DNA from 4 places in the Glutamicibacter sp. NPDC087583 genome. Region 1 is predicted to be linked to each of the others. Evidence: riboswitches for the same ligand, from Rfam matches in the RefSeq annotation. Region 1 holds a riboswitch; each other region holds the start of a gene.
The links. Region 1 has a riboswitch for thiamine pyrophosphate ahead of thiC (phosphomethylpyrimidine synthase ThiC). Riboswitches for the same ligand answer to the same signal wherever they lie in the genome.
Positions count from the first base shown of each region.

Region 2: it holds a riboswitch for thiamine pyrophosphate, as region 1 does, so the genes downstream of both, thiM (hydroxyethylthiazole kinase) here and thiC (phosphomethylpyrimidine synthase ThiC) in region 1, are expected to answer to the same signal.
Region 3: it holds a riboswitch for thiamine pyrophosphate, as region 1 does, so the genes downstream of both, thiO (glycine oxidase ThiO) here and thiC (phosphomethylpyrimidine synthase ThiC) in region 1, are expected to answer to the same signal.
Region 4: it holds a riboswitch for thiamine pyrophosphate, as region 1 does, so the genes downstream of both, ACIOU9_RS00565 (ECF transporter S component) here and thiC (phosphomethylpyrimidine synthase ThiC) in region 1, are expected to answer to the same signal.

Region 1 covers NZ_JBIUWY010000001.1:266,775-273,868, forward strand. The annotation lists gene thiC (phosphomethylpyrimidine synthase ThiC) at 1-1,678, opposite strand, end outside; TPP riboswitch at 1,675-1,782, opposite strand; tRNA gene ACIOU9_RS01270 (tRNA-Thr) at 2,056-2,127, opposite strand; tRNA gene ACIOU9_RS01275 (tRNA-Thr) at 2,661-2,732, shown strand; tRNA gene ACIOU9_RS01280 (tRNA-Met) at 2,780-2,856, shown strand; gene ACIOU9_RS01285 (GTP pyrophosphokinase family protein) at 2,939-3,715, opposite strand; gene ACIOU9_RS01290 (DUF2797 domain-containing protein) at 3,957-4,898, shown strand; gene ACIOU9_RS01295 (hypothetical protein) at 4,986-5,261, shown strand; gene ACIOU9_RS01300 (MaoC family dehydratase N-terminal domain-containing protein) at 5,363-5,809, shown strand; gene ACIOU9_RS01305 (MaoC family dehydratase) at 5,812-6,228, shown strand; gene ACIOU9_RS01310 (MFS transporter) at 6,231-7,094, shown strand, end outside.
Region 2 covers NZ_JBIUWY010000004.1:30,208-37,301, reverse strand. The annotation lists gene ACIOU9_RS11655 (sugar porter family MFS transporter) at 1-359, opposite strand, end outside; gene ACIOU9_RS11650 (uracil-xanthine permease family protein) at 574-1,857, opposite strand; gene thiD (bifunctional hydroxymethylpyrimidine kinase/phosphomethylpyrimidine kinase) at 1,885-3,309, opposite strand; gene thiE (thiamine phosphate synthase) at 3,306-3,947, opposite strand; gene thiM (hydroxyethylthiazole kinase) at 3,940-4,734, opposite strand; TPP riboswitch at 4,724-4,818, opposite strand; gene ACIOU9_RS11630 (GntR family transcriptional regulator) at 4,853-5,221, opposite strand; gene ACIOU9_RS11625 (hypothetical protein) at 5,218-6,555, opposite strand; gene ACIOU9_RS11620 (hypothetical protein) at 6,542-6,772, shown strand; gene ACIOU9_RS11615 (aldehyde dehydrogenase family protein) at 6,837-7,094, shown strand, end outside.
Region 3 covers NZ_JBIUWY010000001.1:445,363-452,456, reverse strand. The annotation lists gene thiS (sulfur carrier protein ThiS) at 1-205, opposite strand, end outside; gene thiO (glycine oxidase ThiO) at 232-1,329, opposite strand; TPP riboswitch at 1,327-1,431, opposite strand; gene ACIOU9_RS02225 (GNAT family N-acetyltransferase) at 1,511-2,470, shown strand; gene ACIOU9_RS02220 (mechanosensitive ion channel) at 2,554-3,774, opposite strand; gene ACIOU9_RS02215 (OsmC family protein) at 4,069-4,500, opposite strand; gene ACIOU9_RS02210 (GNAT family N-acetyltransferase) at 4,532-4,966, opposite strand; gene ACIOU9_RS02205 (alpha/beta fold hydrolase) at 5,088-5,882, opposite strand; gene ACIOU9_RS02200 (lysoplasmalogenase) at 5,873-6,592, opposite strand; gene ACIOU9_RS02195 (VOC family protein) at 6,653-7,094, opposite strand, start outside.
Region 4 covers NZ_JBIUWY010000001.1:116,596-123,689, forward strand. The annotation lists gene ACIOU9_RS00545 (Na+/H+ antiporter subunit E) at 1-140, shown strand, start outside; gene ACIOU9_RS00550 (monovalent cation/H+ antiporter complex subunit F) at 142-408, shown strand; gene mnhG (monovalent cation/H(+) antiporter subunit G) at 408-812, shown strand; gene ACIOU9_RS00560 (DUF4235 domain-containing protein) at 869-1,111, opposite strand; TPP riboswitch at 1,196-1,317, shown strand; gene ACIOU9_RS00565 (ECF transporter S component) at 1,383-1,991, shown strand; gene ACIOU9_RS00570 (ATP-binding cassette domain-containing protein) at 1,988-4,315, shown strand; gene ACIOU9_RS00575 (aminodeoxychorismate lyase) at 4,312-5,187, opposite strand; gene cls (cardiolipin synthase) at 5,354-6,850, shown strand; gene ACIOU9_RS00585 (chorismate-binding protein) at 6,861-7,094, opposite strand, start outside.

The DNA of each region.
Region 1 (7,094 bases):
ACTGCCTGCTTTTCTGCGCCATCCCGGCCAATGCGGCCTGCGCCTCGGCCGAGCCGTACTCGTCGCGGATATCCTGGGAGATGCGCATGGAGCAGAACTTCGGCCCGCACATGGAGCAGAAGTGGGCGGTCTTGGCCGGCTCGGCCGGCAAGGTCTCATCATGGAATTCCTGTGCGGTGACCGGGTCAAGGGACAACGCGAACTGGTCATTCCAGCGGAATTCGAAGCGCGCCTTGCTCAGCGCATCATCCCGCGCTGTGGCACCCGGGTGGCCCTTGGCCAGATCGGCGGCGTGCGCAGCGATCTTGTAGGTGATCACCCCGGTCTTCACATCATCCCGGTTGGGCAGTCCCAGATGCTCCTTGGGGGTGACGTAGCAGAGCATCGCGGTCCCGTACCGTGCGATCTCCGTGGCGCCAATGGCGCTGGTGATGTGGTCGTAGCCCGGGGCGATGTCGGTGACCAGCGGGCCCAGGGTATAGAACGGCGCCCCGTCGCACAGCTGCTGCTGGCGTTCCACATTCTCGCGCACCAGATGGAACGGGATATGCCCCGGGCCTTCGACCATCACCTGCACATCGTACTTCCAGGCGCGCTTGGTCAGCTCGGCCAGGGTGTCCAGCTCGGCGAACTGGGCGGCGTCGTTCGCATCTGCGATGGAGCCCGGGCGCAGCCCGTCGCCCAGCGAGAAGGCCACGTCGTACTGCGCGAAGATCTCGCACAGCTGATCGAAGTGGGTGTACAGGAAATTCTCCTGGTGGTGCGCCAAGCACCAGCCGGCCATGATGGACCCGCCACGCGAGACCATGCCGGTGACCCGGTTGGCGGTCAGCGGGATGTAGCGCAGCAGCACCCCGGCGTGGATGGTCATGTAGTCCACGCCCTGCTCGCACTGCTCAATGACGGTGTCGCGGAAGATCTCCCAGGTCAGTTCGTTGGCTTCGCCGTTGACCTTCTCCAACGCCTGGTAGATCGGCACGGTGCCGATGGGGACCGGGGAGTTGCGGATGATCCACTCGCGGGTGGTGTGGATGTCATCTCCGGTGGACAGGTCCATTACCGTGTCCGCGCCCCATTTGGCCGCCCACTGGAGCTTGGAGACTTCTTCTGCGATGGAGCTGGTCACCGCCGAGTTGCCGATATTCGCATTGATCTTGACCAGGAACGCCTTGCCGATGATCATCGGCTCGGATTCCGGGTGGTTGATGTTCGCCGGGATGATGGCTCGCCCGGCCGCGAGCTCGCTGCGCACCAGCTCGACATCGCATTCCTCGCGCAGGGCCACATAGCGCATTTCCGGGGTGATGATCCCGGCACGCGCATAGTGCATCTGCGTCACGCGGGCTCCGCCAACGGCCCGCAGTGGCGGGGCTGAGCGTCCGGCCCATTCCGCGCTGGCCGTGCCGCGGCGGACCGCTGAGCGTCCGTCGTCGTGCAGGTTGCGTTCGCGGCCTGCATAGGTTTCCACGTCCCCGCGTTCCAGGATCCACCGCTCGCGGAAGGGTTGCAGGCCTTGGGTGGGCTCGCTTCCCGGTCCGCTGGTGCGATATACCGCCAGCGGCTCGTTGGGCTGTCCATTGGGGGAGTCTGCCAATTGGATCTGCGTGACGGGAACAGAAATTCCCGCAGATTCACGGTAGGCAAGGGTGTGGGCAGGGTGCTGTTCAATTTGTTCCACTGGGGAAACTCACTTCCTTCGCCGGCATTACCCGGACAGGTTCAACGGTCGCGGACGGCGATAGCCCGATCTCAGCCCTTGCCAGGGCACCCGTGTGGTCGCGAACAACTTAGCACGCTTGCGAGGAGAAAACGCAAACCCAGTGGTCAGGGCCTGACATCAAGGAAGTGGGAAGGGCCGGCTGTGGCGGGCCAGGATGCTTTTCATTGGCCGGAGACTCTTGCCGGGGGCACCTGGAATCCGGGGCGCAAGACGCGGCCGATAGCCGGTGCTGCAGCTTGGGGTGCGCCTTGGGCCATGCTCGCAGTGGCTACACGGCATCTGCGGGATAAACGAAAAGAGAGGCAATCTGGAACCAGATTGCCTCTCTTATTTCGAGCCCCCTGCCGGAATCGATCCGGCGACCTCGTTCTTACCAAGAACGCGCTCTACCACTGAGCTAAGGGGGCAACAGGTAAATACTTTACACAGGTTTTTGAGGTTTGCAAAATCCGTCGGGAATTTGTTGCTGAGGTCACAATATTCCTACTCAAGACCGGAATGGGCGGCAAGGAGCTGTTGCCTTCCTGGCGGTTTCCAGCACCCCGGTTCACGGCCCGGGATCCAGCTGCCGGGCACCGGAGCCGTGCCTGGGCGCCTAGGTGGATCGGGTGTTGCCCAAGTGCCGCTCGGTCAGGGGTTCTGGAGTGGGAAAGGGTGTCAGCGTTCCGAAGTTCCAAGCGGGGTAATTCGATGCTTGGCCACCGGGGATGATCCGCGGGATTCTATCCTGCGCGTCATGGCAAATCCCCGATTGACCGCGAGGAGCACTCTCGTGAGCATCGTCACCAGGGCACTTTTTGTCCCACCCTTCGTCCCCGGGGTAGCGAGTAAGAGGATAAATAGCCATTGACTAGTGGTTTTACAGAATTCTCCTGGTCTTTTCCGGGGTGATCCGCCGATTTTTCTTTGCCGGGAAATCCGTGTAGAGTATTTACTCGTTGCCCCCTTAGCTCAGTGGTAGAGCGCGTTCTTGGTAAGAACGAGGTCGCCGGATCGATTCCGGCAGGGGGCTCTGAGTGAGAAGCATTCTTGGCTTCTACTGGATTGCTTCTCACTTGTGGCGGCGTAGCTCAGCTGGTTAGAGCGCACGACTCATAATCGTGAGGTCCCGGGATCGAGTCCCGGCGCCGCTACCAAATCAAAGATCCTCGGCCTCGGCCGAGGATCTTTTTTGGTTTCCGGCCCCGAAGCAGCATTGTCCTTCGAGGGCATGAACGGCTAGTGATCCAAGTCCTTCTCCTGGTTCCCGTCCTTGGCTTGCTGAGCCAGCGACAGCAGCCCCTGGATCGCTGTCGTATCGAAATCCGCCTCTTGGCTCGGTGCCTGATTGGCATCATGGCCGTGGACTTCGGTATGCAAGCGCTGCATCTGCATGTCGAGTTTCGTCGCCATGGCCGCCGCGTCGGCAAGCTCTTGCACTAGATGTTCTGGAACTTCGCCCTCGTACTTGTAGAAGATCTTATGTTCCAGGCTTGCCCAGAAATCCTGGGCAATGGTACGGATCTGCAGCTCCACCACGACATCGACCGGGCCATCGGATAAGTAGACCGGGATCTGCACGATCGCATGGACACTTTTATAGCCGTTGGGCTTCGGGTTCTTGATGTAGTCCTTGATTTGGAGGACCTTCAGGTCATTCTGCGAGGTTAGCGTGTTCAGAACCTTGTAGATGTCCTTGACGAAACTGCAGGTAATGCGCACGCCGGCAATGTCGCTGATGTTCTCGCGAATGGCAGGCAGGGACGGGGAGATGTTCCGGCGGGAGACCTTGCGCATGATGCTCTCCGGAGTTTTCACCCGGGAAGTGACGTGCTCAATTGGATTGTAATTGTGCAAATACAAGAACTCTTCACGCAAGATCGAGACCTTGGTCAGCACCTCGTCCACCGCAAACTGGTACTCCATCATGAAACGCTGGAAATCATGGCGGAAAGCCTGCGTCAATCGCTGCAGCTCGGCCGGCGAAGGGGCGGTCTCGGCAGCTGCGATGGCCACTGCACGAGTCTTGTCATCAAATGGGACAGAAATCCTGGATCACCTCAGCAGATTATGGCCCGGCCCGCGGTACGGTTCCGGTGCAGTTCCAGCCTAAGGGCTTCTCCTAGGAATTAGGCCAGAACGAATCGGGAATTCGTCCAGCAAACTTTCGGGCTGCAGGCGCCGGCCAACCTGCCTTGCAGGAGCTAGCCATGTCCGGTGAACTATCGTTGAAGAGGTAACTTCGAGGAAGGCATCGATGGAATTCGCCAGCGACCACCGGCAGCTCTGCCACGGCATCAGCTTCTCAGAGCATGAACGCGCCCCCATGCTCCGGCTTAGGCAAGCGGAAAAATGGAGCACCGAATATCTGGAAGCCAACCGTTCCCTAAGCTTGCGCATCGGCGAACTGAAATTCTGCCTGGGCTACATCACGATGAACAGCGATGGCTCTCGCAACACCTTGCCTTGCCCGAAGAACAAAGCGCTGCGTACCGGAACCCAGTGCGAACGCTGCCGCCGGCTGGATCATTCGAAGTTCATGCATCATTTCCACAAGACCGGCGAAGCCCCGGAAGGCATGCGCAAGTACCTGGAGCAGCCGCACTTCTTGTATGTCGCAAGCTTCGCCCATGGGGCGACCAAAGTCGGTACCACCTCAACCCAGAGCAAATGGACTCGCTTGGCGCAGCAGGGAGCGGTCATTGCCCGCTATATTGCCCGCGCCGCTGATGGAGCCGCTATTCGAGTGCTCGAAGACCTTGTCACTGAACACGTGGGCCTGAGCCAGCAAGTCCGGCAGAAGTCCAAGATCAAGGGACTGGCCAGCTGGGAACTGGACTACGCCCAGCTGGACCAGATCAACTCCGAAGCGGCAAGCCGGGCCCGGTCCTTCCTTGGCGCCCAGCGGGGCTTGGAAACCTACGGCGTGCAGCTGCGCGACGAGCTGTGGGAACAACCGGCCTTCGCCCGCCCGGTAGTAGACGCCTGGGATACCCATGCGCTGCATGCCTGGAATACCGCGCTGGGCGGGAACACCGTGAATCTGCGCATCCGCGGCGTGCTGGGGCAAAGCATCCTCGCAGACAGCGGCGAAGGCACCACCGTGCGCCTGCTGGATGCCGCCGAGTTGAAGACCCGCGAGGTCGCCATCGTGGAGAACTGCGCAGATTTCAGGGAAGAGCAATCCGCCCTGTTCTGAATCAGGCCCAGCGTTGTCGGGGGAGTCACGGGGAAATGCCCCGGCCACAATGAGCGGACACAGCCGGAGCTGAACTAGACTTGAACCATGACCAACACTCCTTGGGAATCAGCCTCACCACGCTATAAGAAGCTCGTCTTCGCTGCCATGGGCATCATGGGCGCAGGCATCATCTTGGCCATCATCGGCGCCAACATTCCATCGCTGCCAACGGTCTACACAGCAATCGGCATCATGGTCATCGGCATGCTCTGCCACATCGCCGGACTGGTTGTCCGCGCCAGGGATGCGCGCCAGTGGCGCATTGCCAATGGCCTGGCGGCCCCTCGAGCCAAGAAGCGCCCGGCGGACGGGCAGGACTAGGGCTCCGCAAGAATTCCACCGTGTGACCGCTTGGCTGCGCCCGGGTCCCGTATCCGGCGGCAGCCTCGCCTGGCCACTTCCAACAACGTTCAGGAGAATCCATGGGCATCAACCCCGACCTGGTAGGGCGCATCTACCCTGCCGGCGAGTCCTACCAGGTAGGCCGCGAAAAGATCCGCGAATTCGCCAAGGCCACCAAGGCCGCCAACCAGGCGCACTACGATGTGCAGGCCGCTCGCGAGCTGGGCTATAGCGATGTCGTTGCCCCTCCGACCTTCGCGATCATCATCGCCCAGCGCGCTGACGCGCAGCTGATTGCCGACCCGGCCAGTGGCATCGACTTCTCCCGCGTGGTGCACGCCGACCAGCGCTTCACCCATCACCGTCCAATCGTTGCCGGCGATGAACTGCTTGCCGAGCTCTACGTGGACCAGGTCCGTGAAATGGGTGCCGGTGCCATGATCACCACCCGCGCGGAAATAACCACCGTGGCTGGCGAGAAGATCGCAACCACCGTTTCATCGCTACTGGTACGAGCTGAGGACTAAGCATGATTGAATTCGAAAGCCTCGAAAAGGGCCAGGTCATTGGATCGCACACGGTGCAGGTCAACCGCGCGGACCTCGTCCGCTATGCAGGTGCCTCGGGCGACTTCAACCCGATTCACTGGAATGAGCGCTTCGCCAAGGAAGTGGAACTGCCATCGGTGATTGCCCACGGCATGTTCACCATGGGATCGGTCATCGACCTGGTCTCCCAGTGGGTCGGCAACCCGGGGGCCATCATCGACTACCAGACCCGCTTCACCAAGCCGGTAGTCGTCGAAGATCCCGAAGGTACCACCATTTCGGTGGAGGGCAAGGTCGGTGCCTTGGACTCCGAAGCCCGCACCGCCCGCATCGATCTGGCAGTCTCGGCCCATGACAGCAAGGTACTGCTCAAGTGCCAAGCCGTGGTGCAGCTCTAGGCATGCAACTTCCCGGTGAAGCGCAGAGGCCTGTAACCCAGTGGCGCAACGCGCTGATGGCCGCCTACCTGGCCAGCGGCCTGCTGATCTCGGCCCTGGTTTCGCGCTTGCCCGCAGTGCGTGATGCCCTGCAGCTGGACCACGCCAGCGTTGGACTGCTGCTGCTGTGCATGAGTGCAGGATCCTTCCTGTCCGTCTCGGTCTCAGGACAACTGGTTCTGCGCCTTGGGGCCACCCGCGTCATGCGCATCGCCGCGACAATAGCCGGCTGTTCACTCATTCTTGTAGGCGTGGGCGCAGGAATCTTTGGCAGCGCCCTGATCTGCGGCATCTTCCTCTTCGCCCAGGGCCTGGGGACCGCATCATGGAATGTCGCCTCCAATGTCCAAGGCGCGGCCATGGAACGCGCCTTGGGCAAGAGCATCATGCCCGCCCTGCACGGTTTCTTCTCCATCGGCACCGTGATCGGTGCCGGCGCTGGTGCGCTAGGTGCCCGACTGCAGATCCCGTTGCAGTACCACTACGGCTTCATGGGCCTGGTTATCGTCTTCACCGTGCTCTACAGTGCCCGATTCTACGGAGAAGACTACAGCCGGACCCCGCGCACCAGCAGCGGGACCTCGCTGAAGAAGGCCTGGACCGAACCGCAGACCGTCCTCTTGGGCGTTCTGGTTCTGGGCATGGCCCTGGCTGAAGGCGCAGCCGGCGACTGGGTGGCCATGGCACTGGTGGATGGATACCACACGAAGGAAGGCGTGGGAGCCATCGGCTACGGCGTCTTCGTTACCGCCATGACCCTGACCCGGCTGCTGTCCGGCGATCTGATCTTGCGCCTGGGCCGCGTCGTCATGATCCGGGCCAGCGCC
Region 2 (7,094 bases), on a different contig from region 1:
AAGCCCACGCCGATGCCGCCGACAATGCGCCAGATGATCAGGTCGGTTACGCCGAAGCACAGGCCGCAGCCGATGGCTGATGCTGCCAGGAGGATGGAGGCGAAGAGCATGGTGCGCACGCGTCCCACGCGTTCGGAGACCACACCCGCTATCCAAGCTCCCAGTGCTGCGCCGAGCAGGGCGCAGGAAACGGTGAATCCGATGGTTACCGCGTTGAGCCCGAATTCGTGCTCGACAGCGTCCACGGTGCCGTTAACGATTGATGAGTCATATCCGAAAACGAACCCACCCAATGCCGCCCCGAGGGCGATGAAGATGAGTCGCGCGGAGAGTTTTCCGTCTGATGTAGTCGCAGTCACAATGAGCCATGCTATCGGATTCGAGAGCCGCAGAATCCCGATTTCCCGATTTTTTATGGGAGATCGATCACAAATTGGAAGGAGTCCTTACTTCAAGACCGGGGAGGCCCAGTGCGCGTCGCCGGTTCATGACTGGCCAGCTCCCGAATTCTTGGCAAAAAAGCAGGCCGGCATTGCGAGTTATCGCGATGCCGGCCTGCGGGGAATTTATTTGCTAGCTATCCGCAGGCTTCTGCGAGTCCGCCAAATCGTTGCCGCGCATCTTGGCGACGATACTCATCAGGTGGAAGACCACCAAGGTGGCGATCGAGCCCAGGGCGATGCCGCCCAGCTGGAGCTGGCCGAAAGCGATTTCCTTGGTCACCGCAATGGCGATAATCAGGCCGGTGCCGGCGGTCATCAAGTTGATCGGGTTGCCGAAATCCACCTTCGCCTCGATCCACAGGCGCGCGCCGACGATGCCGATCATGCCGTAGAGCACGATGCCCAAGCCGCCGATCACGCCTTCTGGAATGGTGCCGATCAATGCGCCGAACTTCGGCAGGAAGGCCAGGGCCACGGCCACAATCGCAGCGATCCAATAGGCCGCGGTCGAGTACACGCGCGAAGCGGCCATCACGCCGATGTTCTCGGCATAGGTGGTCGTGGCCGAACCGCCGCCGAAACCGGCGAGCACGCTGGCAGCGCCATCGGCCATCAGCGCACGGCCGTTGAACTTCGACAGGTCGCGATTGGTCATCACGCCCACGGTGCGCACATGGCCGATGTTCTCGGCGATCAGCACGAACACCGCAGGCAGGAACATCAGCGCAGTGTCGAAGTGGAAGGTCGGGGTGTGGAATTCTGGCAGTCCGATCCACTCCGAGGCAGCAACCGCCTTGAAGCTCACCTGCCCCTGGGCCAGTGCAACAAGGTAGCCGCAAAGAAGTCCCATGAGGATCGACAGCCGGCCCAGCAAGCCCTTGAACGCAACGGTCGCGACCACGGTAAAGATCACCGTGAGGAAAGTGGTCAGCGGGAACTCGGTCATGGGAACCAGCGTTGCGCTGGCCAAATTCAGGCCGATGAGCGCCACGATGGTGCCCATGACCACCGGCGGCATCAGGGCGTGGATCCAGCCGGTGCCGGTCTTCTGCACGATCAGCCCGACAACGAACAGCAAGGCCCCGGTCATCACGATGCCGCCCAGCGCGCCGGACATGCTGTGCGACTGGGTGGTCGAGAGGACCGGGGCAATCATCGCAAAGGACGAGCCGAGGTAGCTGGGCACCTTGTTCCTGGTCATCAGCAAGAAGATGACGGTGGCCAGGCCGGTGAACAGCAAGGTCGTGGTGACCGGGAAGCCGGTGATGGTTGGCACCAGGATGCTGGCGCCGAACATCGCCAGGATGTGCTGGGCTCCGATGGAAACGGTCTGCGGCCAATGCAGCCGCTCATCCGGGGCAACTACCTCACCTGGGGTGATGGTCCTGCCGTTGCCGTGAATGCTCCAACTCATGATTCCTCTTCCCGGGCCCTGCGGGTTTTAGGCCGTAGAGAAGTCTACTCGGTTCTCGTGCGCCTGCGCGAAGAAAGAGCGCTCATGTTCCGCCGAGCGGATGAAAGCGGCCTCCATGCGGGCCCGCAGCTGCGGATCTGCCTGCTCGAACGCCTGGCGGACCATTTCGATGGCCTGCTCGGTGGCGGAATCGAATTCCTCGGATGCATAGGTTTCCAGCCATTGCCGATAAGGATGCTCGGCATGGTTGGCTGCCGACAACCGCTTGCCGATGTCCTGGTACAGCCAGTAGCAAGGCAGGATCGCGGCAATCAGCTCCCCGTAGCTCTCCTGGCTGGCGGCCAGGTGGTTGGTGTAGTTCAGCGTGGTGGCGCTGGGCGTATCAGCGAACTCGTCCAGGTAGCTGCCGTGCAGCTGCAGCTCGCCATCGAGGATGCCGTTGGCGCCACGCGACCAGAAACGCTGGGCACCGAGATCCGGCGCCATCGAGCTGGCCAGCGAAAGCACCTTGGCATAGCGCAGCAGATACAGCGCATCCTGGGCGATGTAGTAGTGGAAGTCATCCCGGTCCAAGGTGCCCTCGGATAGCCGGGTGATGAAATCCAGCTGGTCGATTTCCTCGCGGATCGGCTGGATCTTCTGCCACCAGTCGCCCATGGGATCTGCCGTGCCGAAGAAGTCGATGAAGTGGTTGACCGGGCCGTGGCCGCTGCCCACCTGCAATTGGTCGGCCGCTGCGATGGCCTTGGAGAGGTAGGACTTGGACTGCTCCAACGCGGCGATCCAATCTCCAGTGGCAGCGAAGCGGGTAGCCAGAGTGCTGGAAAGGGTGCAGCCGGTGCCGTGGGTGTTCCTGGTGGCATGGCGCGGGCCGTGCAGCTCCAGTTGCACCCCGCCCGCCGACACCAGGGCATCGGGGCAATCCGCCCCGGCCAGGTGCCCGCCCTTGGACAGCACCAGCGTGCCGTGCTTGGCAGCCAGCCGCTGGGCCTGGCGCAGGGCTTCGTCCCAGGAAGGGGCCACAGGCTCGCGCAGCAAGCTGGCCAGCTCCAGCAGGTTCGGGGTAATCACCGTGGCGCGATCCAGTAGCGAATCAAGGGCGGATTCGTCGTCGAGCAGGCGATCCCCGCTGGTCGCCACCATGACCGGGTCCAGCACGACGGGGGCGTCAACAGTTTCCAGCCAGCTGGTGACTGCGCGGATCACCTCGGCGTTGGCCAGCATCCCGATCTTGATCGCATCGATGCGGATATCTGTACTCACGGCTTCGAGCTGCGCGAGGACGAAATCGCCGCTGATCGCCTGAACTCCGGATACCCCATGGGTGTTTTGCGCAGTCAAAGCGGTGATCACGCACATTCCGTAGCCGCCGTTGGCGGCAATGGCCTTCAGATCCGCTTGGATTCCGGCGCCGCCGGAAGGATCGGAGCCTGCGATGGATAGGATGTTCATTTCGAGGCCTCCCAGGCTGCGACCAGCTGCGCGCTGGCAAGTTGCGGATCTTCGGCGTTGCAGATGGCGCGGACCACGGCCAGGCCTGCGCCGCCGCCGGCGCGGATCGCGGCGGCATCGTCTTGGGTAATTGCGCCGATCGCTACGCAGGGCAGCTTGGCCAAGGCAGCGGCTCGCGCAAAGCCGTCCAGCCCCAGGGGAGCAGGATGGTCTTTTTTCGTCGGAGTGGCGCGGATGGCTCCTACACCGAGGTAGTCGATCACCGAGGCGTCCTTGTTCGCCTGGGCCAATTGCTCATCGCTGGAAGCACTCAAGCCGATGATGCCCTCGCCGATGATCTGGCGAGCCAACTGTACCGGCACATCTTTTTGCCCGATATGGATGCCGTTCACTGCTGCGCCAGCAGCCCGTGACGCGAGGTAGACGTCAATGCGGTCATTGATCAGCAACTGGGCTTTGCCCTCGGTGAGCTTGGCAGCCGCGCAGGCCAGCTCGAAGAATTCCCGGGCGCTTTCATCCTTGGCGCGCAGCTGGATCCACCCGATCCCTCCGGCGACGGCGCCCTCGATAACTTCCAGGGTGCTGCGTGGGGTGCAGCTGGCAGTGTTGGCTACTAGATAAGCGCCGTAATTATGCATGGTTCAATTCCTCGTACTTCAAAGTCTTCAGTTCCCCGGGATCGGCAGCCGACAGCGCATCAAGGAAGGCAACTGCGAAGCTGCCCGGACCGGAGCTGCCAGCCAGGGCCTTTTCCGCGGCCAGGCCATAGAAACCGTGGGCTGCGATGGTGGCCTCGAACGGGTCATCGTGGACCGCAACCATCCCGGCGCAGACCGCGCCCAAGGCGCAGCCGCCACCTGTCATCCGGGTCAAGCCAATTCCGTTGGTATGCACCAAGACGGTACGCGCGGCGTCGATGATGGCGTCAGCCTGGCCGGAAATGGCCACTACGCAGTCGTGTTCCGTGGCCAGTTCGCGTCCCGCCGCCAAGGCGGCAGAAACCTCATCCAAGGCATCGACACCGCGCGAAGCAGATTGCCGGCCGGCCAGGGCCAGGATTTCCGAGGCGTTGCCGCGAATCAGGGTCGGGCGTTGCCGGACAATGCGCCGGGCAAACTCCGTGCGCACCGGAAGCGCTCCCACTGCCACTGGATCCAGGACCCAGGGGGTGCCTGCAGCGCTCGCCGACTGCACAGCTTCTTCCATGGCGGTCAGCTGTTCAGTGCTTGGAGTTCCCAAATTCACCAATACGGCTGAAGCTGCCTTCGCGAATGGGCCGGCCTCTCCGGGCAGATCCGTCATGGCCGGGGAAGCCCCGGATGCCAGCAAGACATTGGCGGTGAAATTGGATACGACGGTATTGGTCAGGCAAAAAACCAAAGGTGATTGTTGCCGGTATTTTTGGGCAACTGCATGCAAAGCCATGCGACATCCCTCCGCTAGCGTGAACTAGATCAGGTTCTACGGGTCTTATCTCAGTCGGTTGATCCGACACCCCGTGTCACTGCCATAGAGCGTACGCACAACCGGTTCCGAGGACAAGTTACTTACGCTCGCGCCGCGCCACCAAGGCCTTGAGCGTGGCCGCATCCACCTTCTGCGCGGCCGCCAACGCCCAGAGGTGATCCACGGCGGCCAGGAGATCTTCACTGGTATCCACCGGCTGCGGCCGCTCGTTGACCACTGTGCCGGCACGGCGCCGGGAGGTGATCAGCTCTTCGGCTTCCAGCTCCTTGTAGGCGCGCGCCACTGTACCGGCAGCGACGCCGAGGTCCGTGGCCAGCGCACGCACAGTAGGCAGCTTGCTTCCCGAGGGCAGATCGCCCAAGGAGATCAGTGAAGCAATCTGCGAGCGGATCTGCTCATAGGGCGGGGTAGCTGCTTGGAGGTCAACACTGATCTGCGTGCTCATGAAGTAGCTGCCGGCTGATGTTCCCGCACGAAGGCGCTACCGGGGCGCTCTAGGAAAATGACTGCTGGGACAACGAAGATAAGCAATGCAAAGAGTCCCAGCCCGGCCGGGAATCCGTAGCCAATGAGCAGCATGGCTACCACTGCACTGGTGTTAACACGCATTGAACGCAGTTCCAGGACCTTGCGGTACCAGATTTCTTCGGCCGACGAGACAGCCCAGGGAATAATTGCCCGGCGGGAGAACCAGACGAATCCAAGATGGGTTGCCAGCAACAGCAGGATCAATCCTGCAACCATTGTCTTGCCTGGAGGCACGAAGCCCCACAAATAGTCCAGCGGCGGATCGAGCAGAAAATAGGTGCTGGTGGCAAACAGCAAGCCAGCGGCGATGTAGGACCACAAGGGCAGGGGCGCGTGGTACTTGGGTGCTGCAGACGCCTGCCGGGCCACCGTGCTGACGTAGCTGAGATAAAGCGCATTGAGAACGGCATAGCTCAAAGCCGCACCGGCAAAGATCATTAAGATCCACGTAGTTCGCTCATTGGTAGGCATCTGGAGCTCGTCATCCAGTGGCAAGAATGACCAGCCGATTGCAACGCTGAGCAAGGTGAGTGCTGCAGTTACGTATTGCAAGGTGAATAGTTGATCACGCAAACGCGAGAAGGCGGTCCGTTCCCTGGTGGTGGATTGAGCTGAGAATGTAGAGCGCGGTCCCCAGAAGAGCAACGTGAGGGCGACCGCAAGGGCGCCATAGCTAACGAACTCGTACTGTCCATCCGGCGAATTAGCCTGCGAGTAATTGACCACCGACACGGTGAAGGCCAGCAAGACGATGCCGATATTGCGCATCAAGCGGTTGAGCCAGACTGTGCGCAACGCTTGGTTGTCTTCGGCCGAGATGCCGGCCAAGGCAGGTCTTTTCAGGATAACTACGGTAATCACAGCCGCGGCCACGATGATCCCTGCCAGGGCCACGATGAATACCGGGAGCATCTGTGTGCCCGGCAACCGCCCATCATACGGACCCTCCGACGTGTATGAATAGATGCCGTCAAAATCAAAGGTCGTGAATTCCGAGGCCGGAACGCCAACGAGCCCTTCGACTTTGGACGCCGGCCACAGGGAGCCGACCGCGATCAGCAGCAAAAGCCCAACGAAAGCCCCTAGGGCCTTGGGAAACGGAGTTGTCAGGCTGCGGGCCTCTAATGAAGCGGTGCGCACTGGCTGGAGTTCCTTGGGCCAAGTGAACAAGCCGATGAGGTAAACCAGAAGAACCCAGATCCCCGGAGTGAGTGCTTCAGCGAGAGCCGAACCTGAATTGGGCTCGGTCATTGAAACGCGCCAGGTCTCAGACAAATCCCATGAGGTTGAAGCAAAGAATGCGATCAATGCGCACCAGAACGAGTGGGATCGGGCCCGGTCGATAGCTGGTGTTCCACGCCTGTGCGCCACCGAACGCAACCAAACGCAGATGATTGCGGCAACGAAAGCGATGGATATGGCGCTCGCCGAGAACTGGTTCATGGAAATCAATGTATCAACTATTTGATACATATTGAATCCTCTGGCGAATTAAACGATGAAAAATAGTCCCAGTGACGTACGCTCAAATCATGGGTCTGTTTACTTCCACTCCGTTGCCCGAACCGGTCGGTGATTCCGCACCTCCGGTGGACGAGCATCCATCGCGCATAGCAACAGTTCTGAGTCATTTGCGGCGTTCTGCGGACACGCGGATCACGCATCCGCGACGCTTCCGCCTGCAGCAGCTCAAGGCACTGGAGAAGATGCTGGAAGAGCATCTGGAAGACTTCGTCCAGGCCTTGGCTGAGGACTTGGGCAAGAGTGCCACCGAAGCCAAATTCTCCGAA
Region 3 (7,094 bases), 180 kb from region 1:
CTTCGGCCAGCAGGTAGCTATTCCAGGCGCTGCGTGGAACGACAGCGCCATTGACGGCGGCGGCAACTCCGAGCTTGCTGCCGTCAGCGGCCACCGAGTTGGCGTCCAGTTCCTTGCCGATTTGCGTGCTGATGAATTCGCGAAGGGTGGTTCCTTCGTCCAGGTTCAGTTGCCGTGAATTGAAATTAATGCCGATGCTTGTCATGGTTGCTGCTCCGTTCGGTGAGCGGTCTAGGTTGCGTTGGCAAAGCGGTGGGGATCCACAGCCTGGTGCAAGGGGTGGGATTGGTGGCCGTGGGCGAGATCCGCAGTGAGCGTTGCGCCCAGCGGAGCCAGCAGCACGCCGTGCCGGGAGTACCCGGTGCAGAGCAGCAGCCCTGGATCAAGGCGTCCAAGCAGCGGCCGGTCATCTGGCGTGGCGGGACGTGCCCGGGCCGTTGCCTCGTTCAGCGTGTAGTCGCTGATGCCGGGGACCAGCTTTCTCGCGTTGTCCAGCAGCAGGTGCATCGCGCCAATGTTCACCGCTTGTTGCCGGTCTTCACGGACGCTGGCGCCAAGGACGAGGCTGCCGTCCCTTCTCGGCACCAGATACACCTGTTCCCGGTGCACGAGGCCGCGGATGGTGCGGGTGATGAGCGGCGGGCCTGCTGGTCCCTGGATCCGGAGGATGTCCCCGTAGACCGGGCGCAGCGGAAGTTCGTTCAAGCCATCGAGGGTGCCAAGACCGGTGGCCACGATGGTCTGCTCCGCTTCGAGGATTCGGCCCGATGCGGTCCGCACAGCGGTGGTCCGCTTCCCGTCGGTCACCAGTGCCTGCGCCCGTTCCTCGACCAGGTGCGGACGCAGATGCTCCAACAGGATCTTGACGATGGATCGAGGGTCGACCTGGTGGTCATCTTGGCACAGGACCGCGCCAGCAATATTGGCGGCCAAGGCTGGTTCGAGCTTGCGGGCTTGGCTGGGCAGCAGCTTTTGCGCTGACAGGCCGAGGGATATCTGCAGTTCGGCCAGCTCGTGCAGGGCTTCGCGGTCCGCAGGCTCTGCGGCGACAACGAGCGTGGAGTTCTGCAAGTAGTCCGGGCGTTGCCCGGTGGCCGATGCGATGCGCTCGATGAACTGCGGATAGGCGGCATTCGAGGCGGCAAGCAGCTGGTGCAACGGGCCATTGCCCCAGACCGTTTCAGCTGCCGGGGCCAGCATTCCTGCTGCCGCGTAGCTTGCACCTTGGCCGGGTGCCGGATCGATGAGGGTGACGGTGTGTGCGCGTGATTCCAGCTCGAACGCGACGGCCAGGCCGATTATCCCGGCGCCAACAATGTTGACATGCACAAGGGCACGCTTCCTTCCTACGGCGGCATGACCCGCATCAGGTGTAGCGGTCGGCTCGGTGCCCTCTCAGCCTGGTCGATTCAGGCTCCCGCGGATTACAGCGATTATAAGCATGATGCAGCTCATAAAGTCGAACTTCATTGAACGCAGTTCCGTCATCTTCTGTGATGTACTTGCTGACATGGCATTCCATGACTTCCCTATCGTGCTTCCCCAAGGTTCTGCGCTATCCAGCACCATCATCTCGTTGGAGCAAGAACTCTTGGAATCCAGCCAACGCCATAGCCAGGAGCAATTGCAGCGGCGCTTGCATCCTCGGTTCGCCGAGGTGGGAGCCAGCGGGCGAGTCTATGATCGCGAGGCCATCATTGCCCAGCTGGCCCGGGAGCCGGCACGGGATGCCGGGGCGTTGAAAGTCGAAAGCCCGGTGGCTCTCCAGCTTTCAGACCAGCTGGTGCTGCTGCGCTGGAAGCTGCTCGCCGGTTCCCCCAGCGAACGCAGTTCACTGTGGATCCATGAGCAGGGCCGCTGGCAGCTGCTCTTCCACCAGGGCACGGCCGCCGCTCATCCGCAGCCATCTGCAGGACCGGAGGAAGCCGTGCATGCCGGCGGTGAATTCTCGGTGCGCCGGCTGCGCCTTTCGGATGCCGAAGCGGTCTACGAGGCATTTTCCTCGAACCCCGACATGTTGCGCCAAGGCGACGCCGATTCCCCGCAAAAGGCTGAGTCGTATGTGCGCGCACTGCTGGAGGCCGGGGAACGCCAGCAGGCGTTGGCCGTCGCATATCGGGATCGGCTGGTGGGACTGGTGTGCGGTACGGTAGACCCGGCCAATCGGAACGCGTGGATTTGGTATTGGATGAACCAGAATTACCGGGGCCGGTCGCTGGCCACCCGCGCCGTGGCAACCTTAGTGGATTACCTGTTCGACGAGCTGGGACTGTACCGCTTGGAGCTGGGCTTGCGGGCAAATAATCCCGGGTCGAAGCATGTGGCAGAAAGCAACGCCTTCCTGCACGAAGGTGTCGAACGGGGCAAATTCCTGGTTGCCGGAGAACGCATCGATGTGCACACCTACGCACGGTTGCGTACCGATGGCGGCTCTGCGGTCATGCCCTTGCCGTGGGGCACGCAGCAGTAGCTTGGCGGGCATCAAAAAAGTCGCGGAATCCGGTCTTGGATTCCGCGACTTCTTATCTGTCCCTCAGGTTTTGTGATGCGTGGTTAGATGCCTGGGCTCGATGCCGGTGGCGTCGAGTCCGGGCCATTGGTGGTCTGTTGGGCCTCCATCTTTTTCAGCGTGCGGGCCGCAGCATCACGACCGCCGAGGCCAAAGGCCAGAGCCGCTGCCAATGCTGCGCCAATGACGATTGCGCCGAAGGCCATGTTGATGATCGAATCGGCGATACCCATGTACTTCAGGCCCATCGCCACGAACAGCGCAATTGCCGTGTAGCGGATGATCTTCGAAGCAGTAGTGTCACCCAAGAAGCGGCCAATGACGTTGGCGATGACGAAACCTGCGGCGATAATTGCTGCGCCGAAGAGGATCTTGCCGCCCAAGGCCAGGATCTCATTGAGGATATTGGTGATCGCTGGGAAGTTCAGCATCTGGGCCGCCATCACACCGAAGAACAGCACGATAGCAATCTTGACGATGCCAGCGATGATTCCCGAAGCGCTCTTGCCCTCGGGAACTACGCCCCACTGGGCAACAACAGTGTCGGTACCCACGCCGTGGAGGGTGGATTCAAGTAGCTGCCCGACGAACTTGGCAATCAGGATACCCACGGCCAAGAGCGCCAAGGCCATGATGACCTGCGGGATTGCGGTGAAGACCAGCTGCAGCATCTGCTGGGCAGGTACCGAAATTGCCGCGATGCCCAGAACCTGCAGGGCTGAAATTGCGACGACTAGCAGGATCAAGGCGAAGACGATGTTGGCAATGATGTCAACGATCTTCGCTTGGGATTCGCGAGACTGAACTTCATCTACTGGTTCGTTGCCTGGGGTGACCTTGCGGACCAGTCCGCTAAAATCGACAGTTCCCAAACCGGTCCTCAGCAGCTGGCGAACAATATTCGCGATGACGTAGCCAATGAAGAAGATGAAGCCCGCACCGATGAGGTTGGGGATGAAGGCCATGACGCCGCCGAGCATGCCCTGCACCGGCGATAGCACTTCGGATAGAGCGAAGACTTGCAGGATTGCCACGAGGCCGAAGAGCCAGACAATCAACCCCGCGACCTTGCCCAGGGATTGGCCTATTTGTTCTCCGTCATTGCCCTGCTTTTGCAGGAACTTCACCCTGTTCACCAGTTTGGCGGCAGCCCAACGAACTATGCGTGCAACTAGCCACGTAATGATGAGGATGATTAGCGCGATGCCAACCTTTTGTAGCATCGACGCCCAGTCGATATTGCCTAAAACGTTCTCAGACTGCATTGCTGCTCCTTCAACGTAGGGACAATCCGACCCTACGATGAAGGTTCTCCGCTGACTAGGGCAAAGACCCATGCTCCCAGCTTGAATCATTGGACTTTCACAGCTCGAATTGCGAAAAGCTGACTATATCCCGATGGATTCAACGAATTCCGAACAATAAGGCCCTACCGACAACCGATCCACGCAATATTAGAAAGTTCGCGGCTGCGTCCAAACCCGTGAATTGCCATGGAAGCTATTGCGGATTCAGCCATTGATCTTTATCAATCCGGGAATTACCGGAAGTCCCGCTACCTAGTTGATGACTTCGCTCCGCACGGAAGCACCCAGTTCAACGGTGCGGGAGACGGTGCAGTATTTGTCATGCGAAAGCTTGACGATGCGCTCCACCATGCTGGCTGCCTTGCGGCCTTCCTCGGTGTCGGGGAACTTCAAATCGAAACCAAGATGAATGTCCTCCATCCGGCTCGCCGAGTTCTCAGAGACCTTGTAGCCGCCCGCTTTGACTTCGAATTTCTCAGGCTCGCTTCTCCTGGTGGTCGCCACATCAACATCAATTGCGGAACACCCTGCGATGGCAGCAAGCAGCAACTCCACCGGGGTTAGCAACCCTTCGCCCTGGCCGAATTCTAGGCTGGCTCCCGATTCGAGGCTGGTGGCCTTGTACTTGCGTGCCTCGACGCGTTCGATGCTGACTTCACGGATCTCACGGCTATTTTCACTCATGAAACTATCGTGCCACGATCCAGGCTGAAGACTACACGTGGCGCAATACGACTCGTTGCGGCGACGATGCAGATTCCCCGGGCACAGGCACGAATCCGCAGTCGCCAAAGAACGCAATGGCAGGCTGGCGCTGGCAATCGAGATGAACGCTGATCCCGGGAATGCTGGCGATGATTTCATCCAGCAGGATGCGGCCCACACCCTTCTGGCGATCAGTGTGCCTCACCCAGAGCAGTTCGATGCGTGTACTGCTCCATGCCGCAAAGCCAACAATGCGTCGACCATGCTGGGCAATCCTGACTGAGACCGATTGGCTATAGACAGCTTCCAGGGCGACGGCCACCGCATCAATATCAGCAGCCGAGAGGAAGTCTCCCCGGCGTTCCACCGAACTGCGCCAAATGTCGAGCAGGTCAGGCACTTCATCTACGCTCGACAGCTCGCGCAGCAGGAGAGTCTCTTCCATGCCATATTCCTTCATGCTCAAGCGAATCCGTACTTGCTGATTCGAAATGTAGCCGGGTGCCAGCGATTCCTCAAGTTTTCATGGATCGTTGCGGCACACCAGCATGCGGTTTTTCCCCGGCTTAAGCCGGCTCGTTCATGCGGCCCGTGCGGTGGGCCCAGTCCCGCAATTCGGCCGCGGCCTGCTCGGGCTGCTCAAGGTGCACGTTATGCCCTGCAGAATCAAGCACGCGGATCCTCATCGAGGGGTACCGGCGCGATAGCTGCTCGGGATCCCGGTATCCGGTGATGTGGTCTTGTTTCCCGCACAGGATGGTTACCGGAATATCCAGCTGGCGTTTACGCTCCACGGGCAGAGGATCCAGGAAGTAGCGCTTGGATAGCTTGGCCATAGAGCGCAAGTTCGCGCAGTCCAGCCCGGGTAGCACCCACTGCGCGAAGCTCTGCCACGCCTGCTGCGATTGCACCACGGCAATATCGGAGAATTGCTGTGCTTGGCGGGGATCTATCCGGGCCAACAGCCCGGGATCCTCTACGACTACCTGCGCTTCGGGCACAGTGCGCCGCGAGGCATCGGGAAAGACCACTGGGGCCAGGAGGAATAGTCCTTGGGTCTGGCCGGGAAACCTGTCGGCCATCTCCTGGCAGAGCAAGGCGCCAAGGGAGTTGCCCAGCAGTGCGAACGGCCCCTCTCCCGCGGTTTGCCTGATCAGTTCCTCCAACCAGTTTGCAAGTTCTGGCAGTCCCCCGGGGTTCCCTAGCGGTGGACAGGTTCCGAAGCCGGGCAAGTCGACGTAGTGCAAGTCGAAGATCTGCGCGTTGGCCAGCTCTGCTTCCAGCGGCTTGAGGATACGGTGGTCTACCCCGTTGCCATGCACCATGAACAACGGGATCCTGCTCTTTGGGGCTACTCGCATTTCACCGTGCTCTTCTCCTGTGCCTCGCGCTGGCTCGCAGCGTAGCTGATCATCCATTGGCCAGCTACGTAGGTGAGCATAATCCAGAATCCCATTCCGGGGACATCGATATCCGCAAATGAGCGCAGCGCGATCAAGGAATCGGAGAGGAAGAATATTGCGCCGCCGAAGCCTGCGATCGGACCCAGCCCGGTACTGAGGATGGCCATCATCATCAATGCCAAGCCATAGATGATCACCGGGGCGAGCAGCACTCCCGCACCGGGTGAGCAGAGGACCAGCAGCAGGGCAAATGCGGCAAGATAAGGAAGCGGCATCCACCAATGGCGCAGTATCGAAGATTTCCAGTATCTTGCCAGAGCGGCGATGTAGAAGAACTGCGCAACCAGGAATGCGCTAACCATGGCCAGGAATGCAGAATCGCCGTCCATGAACCGGGGCAAGGTGTCACCGACCCAGGAGAAGAAAAGGGCTATGAGCACCAGCCGGATCAGTGTGCCACGCGGCGAGGTGGTGAGGGCGAGAACCGTTCCTGCCAACAGCGGCATCAGCAGGATCTGCGTGGCGTCCGCCAGCAGCCCCGAAGGCCAGAACAGTTGTGCCAGCAAATGGGTGGCAGTTGCGAGCAGGAGCGCCAGAGCCGCGATCCCGCGGCGTGACTGCCCCGGGATCACCGCAACGGTGTGCTCATTGCCTAGGTGTGGTTGCACTTTCTTCCTTGGGTAGTGCCGATAATTGCGTTTAGCGGCCTCGGAGCGTTGCCGGATCCGTCACCGGTTGGAAGCCGACGGGGCCAGGACGCAGAATTCATTGCCCGAGCGGTCCTGGAATACCCGCCATGGCAGCGTACCCCACGGACGGTCCAGTTCCTTGCCGCCCAATGCGCAGATGATTCCCAACGCGTCCTCCATGCTCTCGGCCTGTTCGAGACGCAGGTCCAGATGGATCGCATTCTTCCCCGCAGTCTTGGGTGAAGCTTCCCGGACAAGGACCAGCCGCGGGCCCGCGCCTGATGGATGAGCCAGAACCACTGGAGACCGCGCAACGATGTCCCATCCCAGCAGCTGCTTCCAGAATTCTGCATCTCCGGCCGGGTCAACGCAGGCCAGTTGCAGGGCTTCAAGCACCAAGCCGCTTGCGTCCTGGTCGTGGGCACGGAGCAGAAATTCGTTGCCTGCGGCATCGAGCCTGGACTCCATGGCATGCCGGTGC
Region 4 (7,094 bases), 150 kb from region 1:
AGTCGCCTGCGGACGTGGAGAAGGCGCGTGCCGGCATCCGGGACATCGAACGCCGGCTGATCATGGCTATTGGCAGCCGAGACGAGTACGAAGCGATCAAGAGCGAATGCGGACCGAACTTTGATGCGAGGAAGGGGTAACATGCTGGATATCGTCATTTGGATCTGCGGCATCATGCTCGGGCTCGGTGCTGTCGCCTGCCTGGTCCGTGTTGCCAAGGGGCCGTCAATCCTTGACCGGGTGCTGGCCCTGGACGTGATGCTGCTGATCATCTCCGCCGCGCTGTGCCTGGAAATGGTGCTGCACAAGCACACCGACTACTTGCTGTTCGTCGTGGCCGCCTGCATGCTCGGGTTCATCGGTTCGGTGACCGTCTCGCGCTTCGTTTCGGATCAGAGGAACGCCTAATGGAAATCTTCCTCGATGTCCTCGTTGCCGTCCTGCTGATCCTTGGCTGCCTGATGTCATTGATCGCAGGTATCGGCTTGCTGACCTTCCCGGACATGCTCACCCGCATGCATGCAGCGACCAAACCGCAGGTACTCGGCTTCCTGCTGATTTTCGCTGGACTGGCCATTTACCTGCGCAGCTGGGCTGTGGTCCCGGTACTCGTGCTGGCCTGGGGAATGCAGCTATTGACCGCACCGGTTTCGGCCCACATGATTGGCCGTTCCGGCTACCGGACCAAGCACGCTGCCAAGGAAACCCTGTTCTCCGATGAGCTGAGCCACGTGGTCAACAAGGTCAACGGAACACCGCCGACCGGAACCACCCCGGTTTCCAAGACCGGATCGCCAGACGAACAAGATTGAGAAAAAGCGGGAGCCGCCCCTCTGGGCGGCTCCCGCTTTTGGCTCAACGCCGAAGCTTACTTGGTGAACTTGGCAACAACCTTGTTGGCGCTGCGGTCAGCCACGGTCTGCAGGATTGCTGCGACCAGGGCCGAAACGACTGCGAAGCCCAAGGCACGGCGGAAAGAAGCTTCCGCTGCTTCCTCAGTGCCCTTGCGTGGTGCTTTGCTGCCGGTTGCCTTCAACCAAAGGAAATCAACCAGCTTGCCGCCGAGCATGCCAGCGCCAACGGTGATACCGGTAGTGGCAAGTTTCTGCACTTTATCCATTTTTTCCTCGCGATCAAGCTCTTGACATATCGTTCCTCTGCCCAGCATACCTGCGGTATGGTGGGGGAGCAGTAATTATTCCGACAGGGGAGCGTCAGACTTTTAAAAAAGTCGCAAGACGCTGAGAGTGCGATAGATCGCAGACCCTCGAACCTGCCCCGGCTAGTACCGGCGAAGGAAGTCGAGCATCTCGGATGCGGATAGGCGCGGCAGTATGCCCTCATTCCGTCCATCTCCCCTCCTTTCCACAGGAGGACCAGCAATGAACGAAACAGTTTCGAAGCAGCGTACCGGCTGGCGTGTAGTTGATATCGTCGTCGCCTCGGTGATCGCCGTCGCTTCAGGGGTCATTTTCTGGGCGTGGAGTGCCGGCTATGGCCTGTTCTCGCTCGCCTTTGCGGCTTTCCCGCCAGCCACCGCGTTGCTCACCGGCATGTGGCTCTTCCCGGCGGTGCTCGGCGCACTGATCATCCGCAAGCCAGGCGCCGCAATCTACTGCGAGCTGCTGGCCGCTGTGGTTGAAGCGCTGCTCGGCTCGCACTACGGCTTGACCGTACTGATCTCCGGCCTGGTCCAGGGCCTGGGTGCAGAGCTGGTCTTCGCAGCATTCCGCTACCGCAAGTGGAACCTGGGCGTGGCGCTGCTGGCAGGCTTGTTCGCCGGCTTGTTCGCCGGCATTTCCGAGGCCTACATCCTGGCCTACTATGTTGAGTACACCGCCGGAATGAAGATCTTCCACGTGATCGCCACCGGCATTTCCGGCGTAGTCATCGCAGGGCTGCTGTCCTGGTTGGCCACGTGTGGACTGGCGAAGACCGGTGCATTGAGCGCCCTGCCGAGCCGGCGTGCTCACCTGGAAAGCGCAAAATGAGTTCCTTTGCCAATTCCGGCGCAGCCTCGCTGACCCAGCGCGGTGCCGCCATCACCGCAACGGGGTTCGGCTGGCAGCACTCCGAGAGGAAGAATCCTGCCATCTCGGGACTGGACCTTGTGATCCACGCCGGTGAGAAGGTGCTGCTGGTCGGTCCATCGGGCGCCGGCAAGTCAACCTTGCTGCACGCGATGGCCGGGTTGCTGGAAGCGGATGAGGACGATCAGGTCGCTGGCCGGCTGCTCATAGATGGCAGCGATGCCTTCATCCGGAGCCACCCGGTGGGCTTGATGCAGCAAGACCCGGAAACCCAGGTAGTGCAAAGCAGGGTCGCCGATGACGTGGCCTTTGGCGCCGAGAATCTCGGAATGGATCCCGAACTGATCCGCCAGCGGATCCCCGAAGTGCTGGACGCTGTGGGTCTGGGTGCGCTGTCCTTCGAGCACCGCACCCAGCAACTTTCCGGCGGACAGAAACAGCGGTTGGCCTTGGCCGGCATTCTGGCCATGGAACCCAGCGTCATGCTGCTCGATGAACCGACTGCCAATGTGGACCCGCAGAGCATTGAGCTCTTGCGCGATGCGGTGCTGAACGCCGCCCGGCTTTCCGGTGCCACGCTGGTCGTCGTGGAACACCGGATTGAAGCCTGGGCGCAGCATGTGGACCGGGTTATCGTGCTGCAGCCCGGTGGGGGAGTCGCGCACGATCTGGACCCGCAGCAGCTGTACACCGATGAAACGGTGCGCGAGGAGCTGGCTGCTGCCGGGCTGTGGATTCCAGGCTACTTCCCGCAGGTGGCTCGGGCAACGAACGGTGCCGGTGCCACGCTGCTGGAAGCGCAGCAGCTGGTATCCGCCCGCACCGCCACGGCACCGCGCACCCAAGCGGTGGACGTGAATGTGCAAGCGGGCACCGCGACGGTGATTCGCGGTGAGAATGGCGCTGGAAAGTCGACGCTGGCCTTGACCTTGGGCGGATTGCTCGTCCCGGCCGACGGCGGGTTGGCGGCCACCGCGCAACTGGCCGACGGCCTGGGCAACTCCCCGTTTGCCTGGAAGGCCGGTGCATTGATTGGGCGGATCGGTTCGGTGTTCCAGGAACCCGAACACCAATTCGTGACCCAGAGCGTTCGGGAAGAGCTGGCTTTCGCTCCCAGCCGCGCGCAGGCCAGCAGCGCCGATGCGCCGAAATACGAGCCGGCCCAGGTCCAAGCGCGCGTGGACGCGTTGCTGGAACGCTTGGGCCTGGCGCATTTGGCAGACGCGAACCCGTTCACTCTCTCCGGGGGCGAGAAGCGGCGCTTGTCCGTGGCCACTGTTCTGGCCGCATCCCCCCAGGTGCTGATCCTCGACGAACCGACCTTCGGGCAGGATGCGAATACGTGGAGGGAACTGGCCGGGCTGCTGGTTGAGGAATTGCAGCAGGGCACCGCGATCATTGCTGTGACCCACGACGATCACTTTGCCTCGGTGCTCAAAGCAAGGGACCTGGTGCTCACTGCCGGCACCCCGGAAGCTGGTACCCCGCGACAGGGGCCGGTGCTTGATGCGCCGGTAGGGCATAGCTGGTTGGCGAAGATCAATCCGCTGGCCAAGCTCGGTGCGGTGGCTGCGGCAACACTGCCGTTGATCACCACCTTGGATTGGGTTTCGGCGCTGGTGGTGATCGTGGCGACCGTGGTGTTCTTCCCCCTGGCAGGGCTGAGCCCGCTGAAATTCCTCAAGCGCGCGTGGCCACTGCTGATTGCCGGAATCCTTGCGGCGTGGGGCATCGCCTTGGTGGGCCAGGATAGCGGCATGGTCTACGCCCAATTCGGCGCCTTCAGCATCACCGAGGGATCGGTGGCCGGGGGCATTGCCACCGGACTGCGCGCTTTCGCGCTGGCCATCCCGTGCATCTTGCTGCTGGCCACCACGAATCCAAGCGATTTGGGCGGGGCGCTGTCTCAGCAGCTGAAGGTACCCCACCGGTTTGTGCTCGGGGCCTTGGCCGGCATGCGCCTACTCGGGTTGATGGTGGAAGAATTCACCACGCTCACGCTGGCCCGGCGCGCTCGCGGTGTCGGGAACTTCGGCACCGTGGGCCAACGCATCAAGGCAACCCTCGGCCAGGTGCTGGCCTTGCTGGTGCAAGCGATTCGCCGCGCCGGACGGTTGGCCACCACGATGGAGGCCAAGGGGTTTGGCACGGCCAAGCGTACATGGATTCGCACGGCCACCTTCACCTGGCGTGATGGCATGGTGCTGGCCACGGGGATCCTGTTTGGCACGGCCGCAATGGCTGCGGCCGTGCTGGCAGGGACCTACAACTTGGTGTGGTCCTAGCGGATTGCTTCGCTCAGGGCGCTGAGCTCTTCATGGAGCTCAGCGTCCAGGCGCAACGGCTTGGCATCGATGGTGCGCACCGGGGTCAGCAGGCGGATGGAGGAAACCAGCCACACGCCATCGGCCTGGTACAGGTCTTCCGGGCGCAACGGGCCGTAGCCCAGCTCCCAGCCATCCTGGGCCGCGGCGTCGAAAATGGCGCTTTGCGTGGTGCCTGGCAGGATGCCGGTTTCAAGCATCGGGGTCAGCAGCCGCTTGGTCTCGCCATCGCGCTGGGCTACCAGCACGGTCGAGGTCGGAGCTTCCAGGATGATCCCGTCGGCGGAGGTGAAAATGACATCATGGGCGCCGTGCTTGTGCGCGTAGCGCAGGGCGGCCATGTTGATCGAATAGGAAAGGGTCTTGGCGCCCATCATGAGCCATGGCGCACGTTCGGCCAGCTTCGAGTCGTAGCCGCGATCCAGCATCAGGACATCCACACCGGTTTCACGCTGTTCCCTGCCCAAGGCCGGGGCAGGGGTCACGGTGACCCAGCAAATGGCAGGATCATTGTCGTGCTCGCCGCGCGCGGCGACCAGCTTGACCACCGCTTCTTCAGCGCCGCCGGTGGCATCGAAATCGGCCACAGCGGTATCTACCGCGGCAAACCAGCTGCGCGCATCGGGAATGGCCAAGTCGGCAACTTCAGCCGAGGTCGCCAAGCGTGCCAGGTGCGCTTCGAATTTGCGTACGGCCTGGTTGGTGTAGAGCATCGATTCAAAGATGCCATCACCTCGCGTGACTCCCTGTGCTGTGACCAGAAGTTGCGGTGCAGTGATGTCTGCAAGACGACCAGCCGGATAGGCCGGATCCAAGAATACAAGTGAGCTCATAAAGACAGATTATCGAACCCCAGCGTCTTCTGCGCGATTTCTGCAGGCGGAGATTCAGACAAGTCCGGCAATGTTCGATAAGCTAAGCGAAGGATTTTGGCCTGTACATCGCAGATCAGAGGCCGATAATGCCGAATTCGCGGGGTGTAGCCAAGGGGGTGCCCGAGTGTGGCCAAGTAATGAAGTCTTCTTGCAGATTGGCGGCGTTCTCTGGAGCGTGCTGGTCGCAATAGAGCTAGCGGTTCGCTACTTCATGATCGGCATCGTTCCGGGCAACCGGCGCCCCACCACCGCCATGGCATGGCTATTGGCTATCTTCTTCCTGCCCGTTGTGGGACTTGTCGCATACTGGCTTTTCGCCAATCCGCACCTGTCGCGCCGCCGCTTGGAAAAGCAGCGGCGTGCGCACGATGAAATCATGAAGGCCACGAGCCACATGCAGCTGCCCGAAGAATTCCATTCCCAGGAGGAATGGGTCGAATCGGCAGTCATGCTCAACCGCAATCTTGGTGCCATGCCGCTGGAAGGCGGCAACCAGGTAGAGGTCATTTCCGATTACCGGGCTTCGCTCGATGCCATGCGCAAGGAAATCGATAACGCCACCCGCTATGTGCACATCCAGTTCTACATCATGGGCGATGACCCGGATTATGTTGGACCGGTACTCGATGCGCTGGAAGCGGCCGCGGAGCGCGGCGTGCACGTCCGGTTGCTCTTCGACCACCTGGGAACCTTGCGCGTCAAGGGCTACAAGGATTTCAAGAAGCGGCTGAAGAAATCCGGTATCAACTGGCGCCCGATGCTGCCCATCGACCTGATTGGCCGTCGTTGGCGCCGCCCGGATCTGCGCAACCACCGCAAGATCCTCGTTGTTGATGGCGAGGTGGCCTTCACCGGAAGCCAGAACCTGATTGAACCCGGCTACAAGCGCGAGTCCTCGCATAAGGTGGGCCGCGAATGGGTTGAAATGATGCTCCGGGTCGAAGGTCCGCTGGTGCGCAGCCTCGACGTCACTTTCGCTACCGACTGGTGGCAGGAGGACGACGACCAGGAAGTGCTGATGGACATGGCCGAGGCCCGCCACCCGCTGGCCTATGAGGAACGTCCCGGTTCCACCCTGGCGCAGCTGCTGCCCAGCGGCCCCGGATACGGTACCGAGAACAACCTCAGGCTGTTCAATACGCTGATCTATTCTGCCTCCGAACGCCTGGAAATCACCAGCCCCTACTTCGTTCCCGACGATTCGCTGCTCTATGCCATCACCACTGCCGCCCAGCGCGGAGTAGAAGTGGAATTGTATGTTTGCGAAGAGGGCGACCAGTTCCTGGTGCACCACGCGCAGCAGTCCTACTACCAGCAGCTGCTGGAAGCCGGCGTGCGCATTCACCGCTACCCGGCACCGATGGTGCTGCATACCAAGTGCTTCACCGTGGATAACGACGTGGCCGTGGTGGGATCCTCGAATATGGACATGCGCTCATTCAGCCTGAACATGGAAATTTCCGTGATGCTGCTGGGCAAGGAAATGGTCGATGCGGTTAACCAGGTGCAGAACCACTACCGCGGGATTTCCTCGGAAATCACCCTCTCGCAGTGGCGCCGCCGTCCTCGCATGCAACGCTGGATCGACAATGTGGCTCGCTTGACGGCCACCTTGCAATAATTCAGTTGGCTTAAGTGTCTTGCGGGAAACTGGCGCCCAGTGCTTGAAGCACGCCGCGGGATTTGGTGATGACCTCGTCCCACTCTTCAGCGGGCACCGAATCAGCGGTGATTGCCCCGCCAAGGCCCAGGCTCAACCGCCATGACTGGTCAGCTAGCCGGTCGCACACCAGGGTTCGGATCACCACGGAGAAATCGGCGGCACCATCAGCACCCAGATACCCCACGGCCCCGGAGTACAGGCC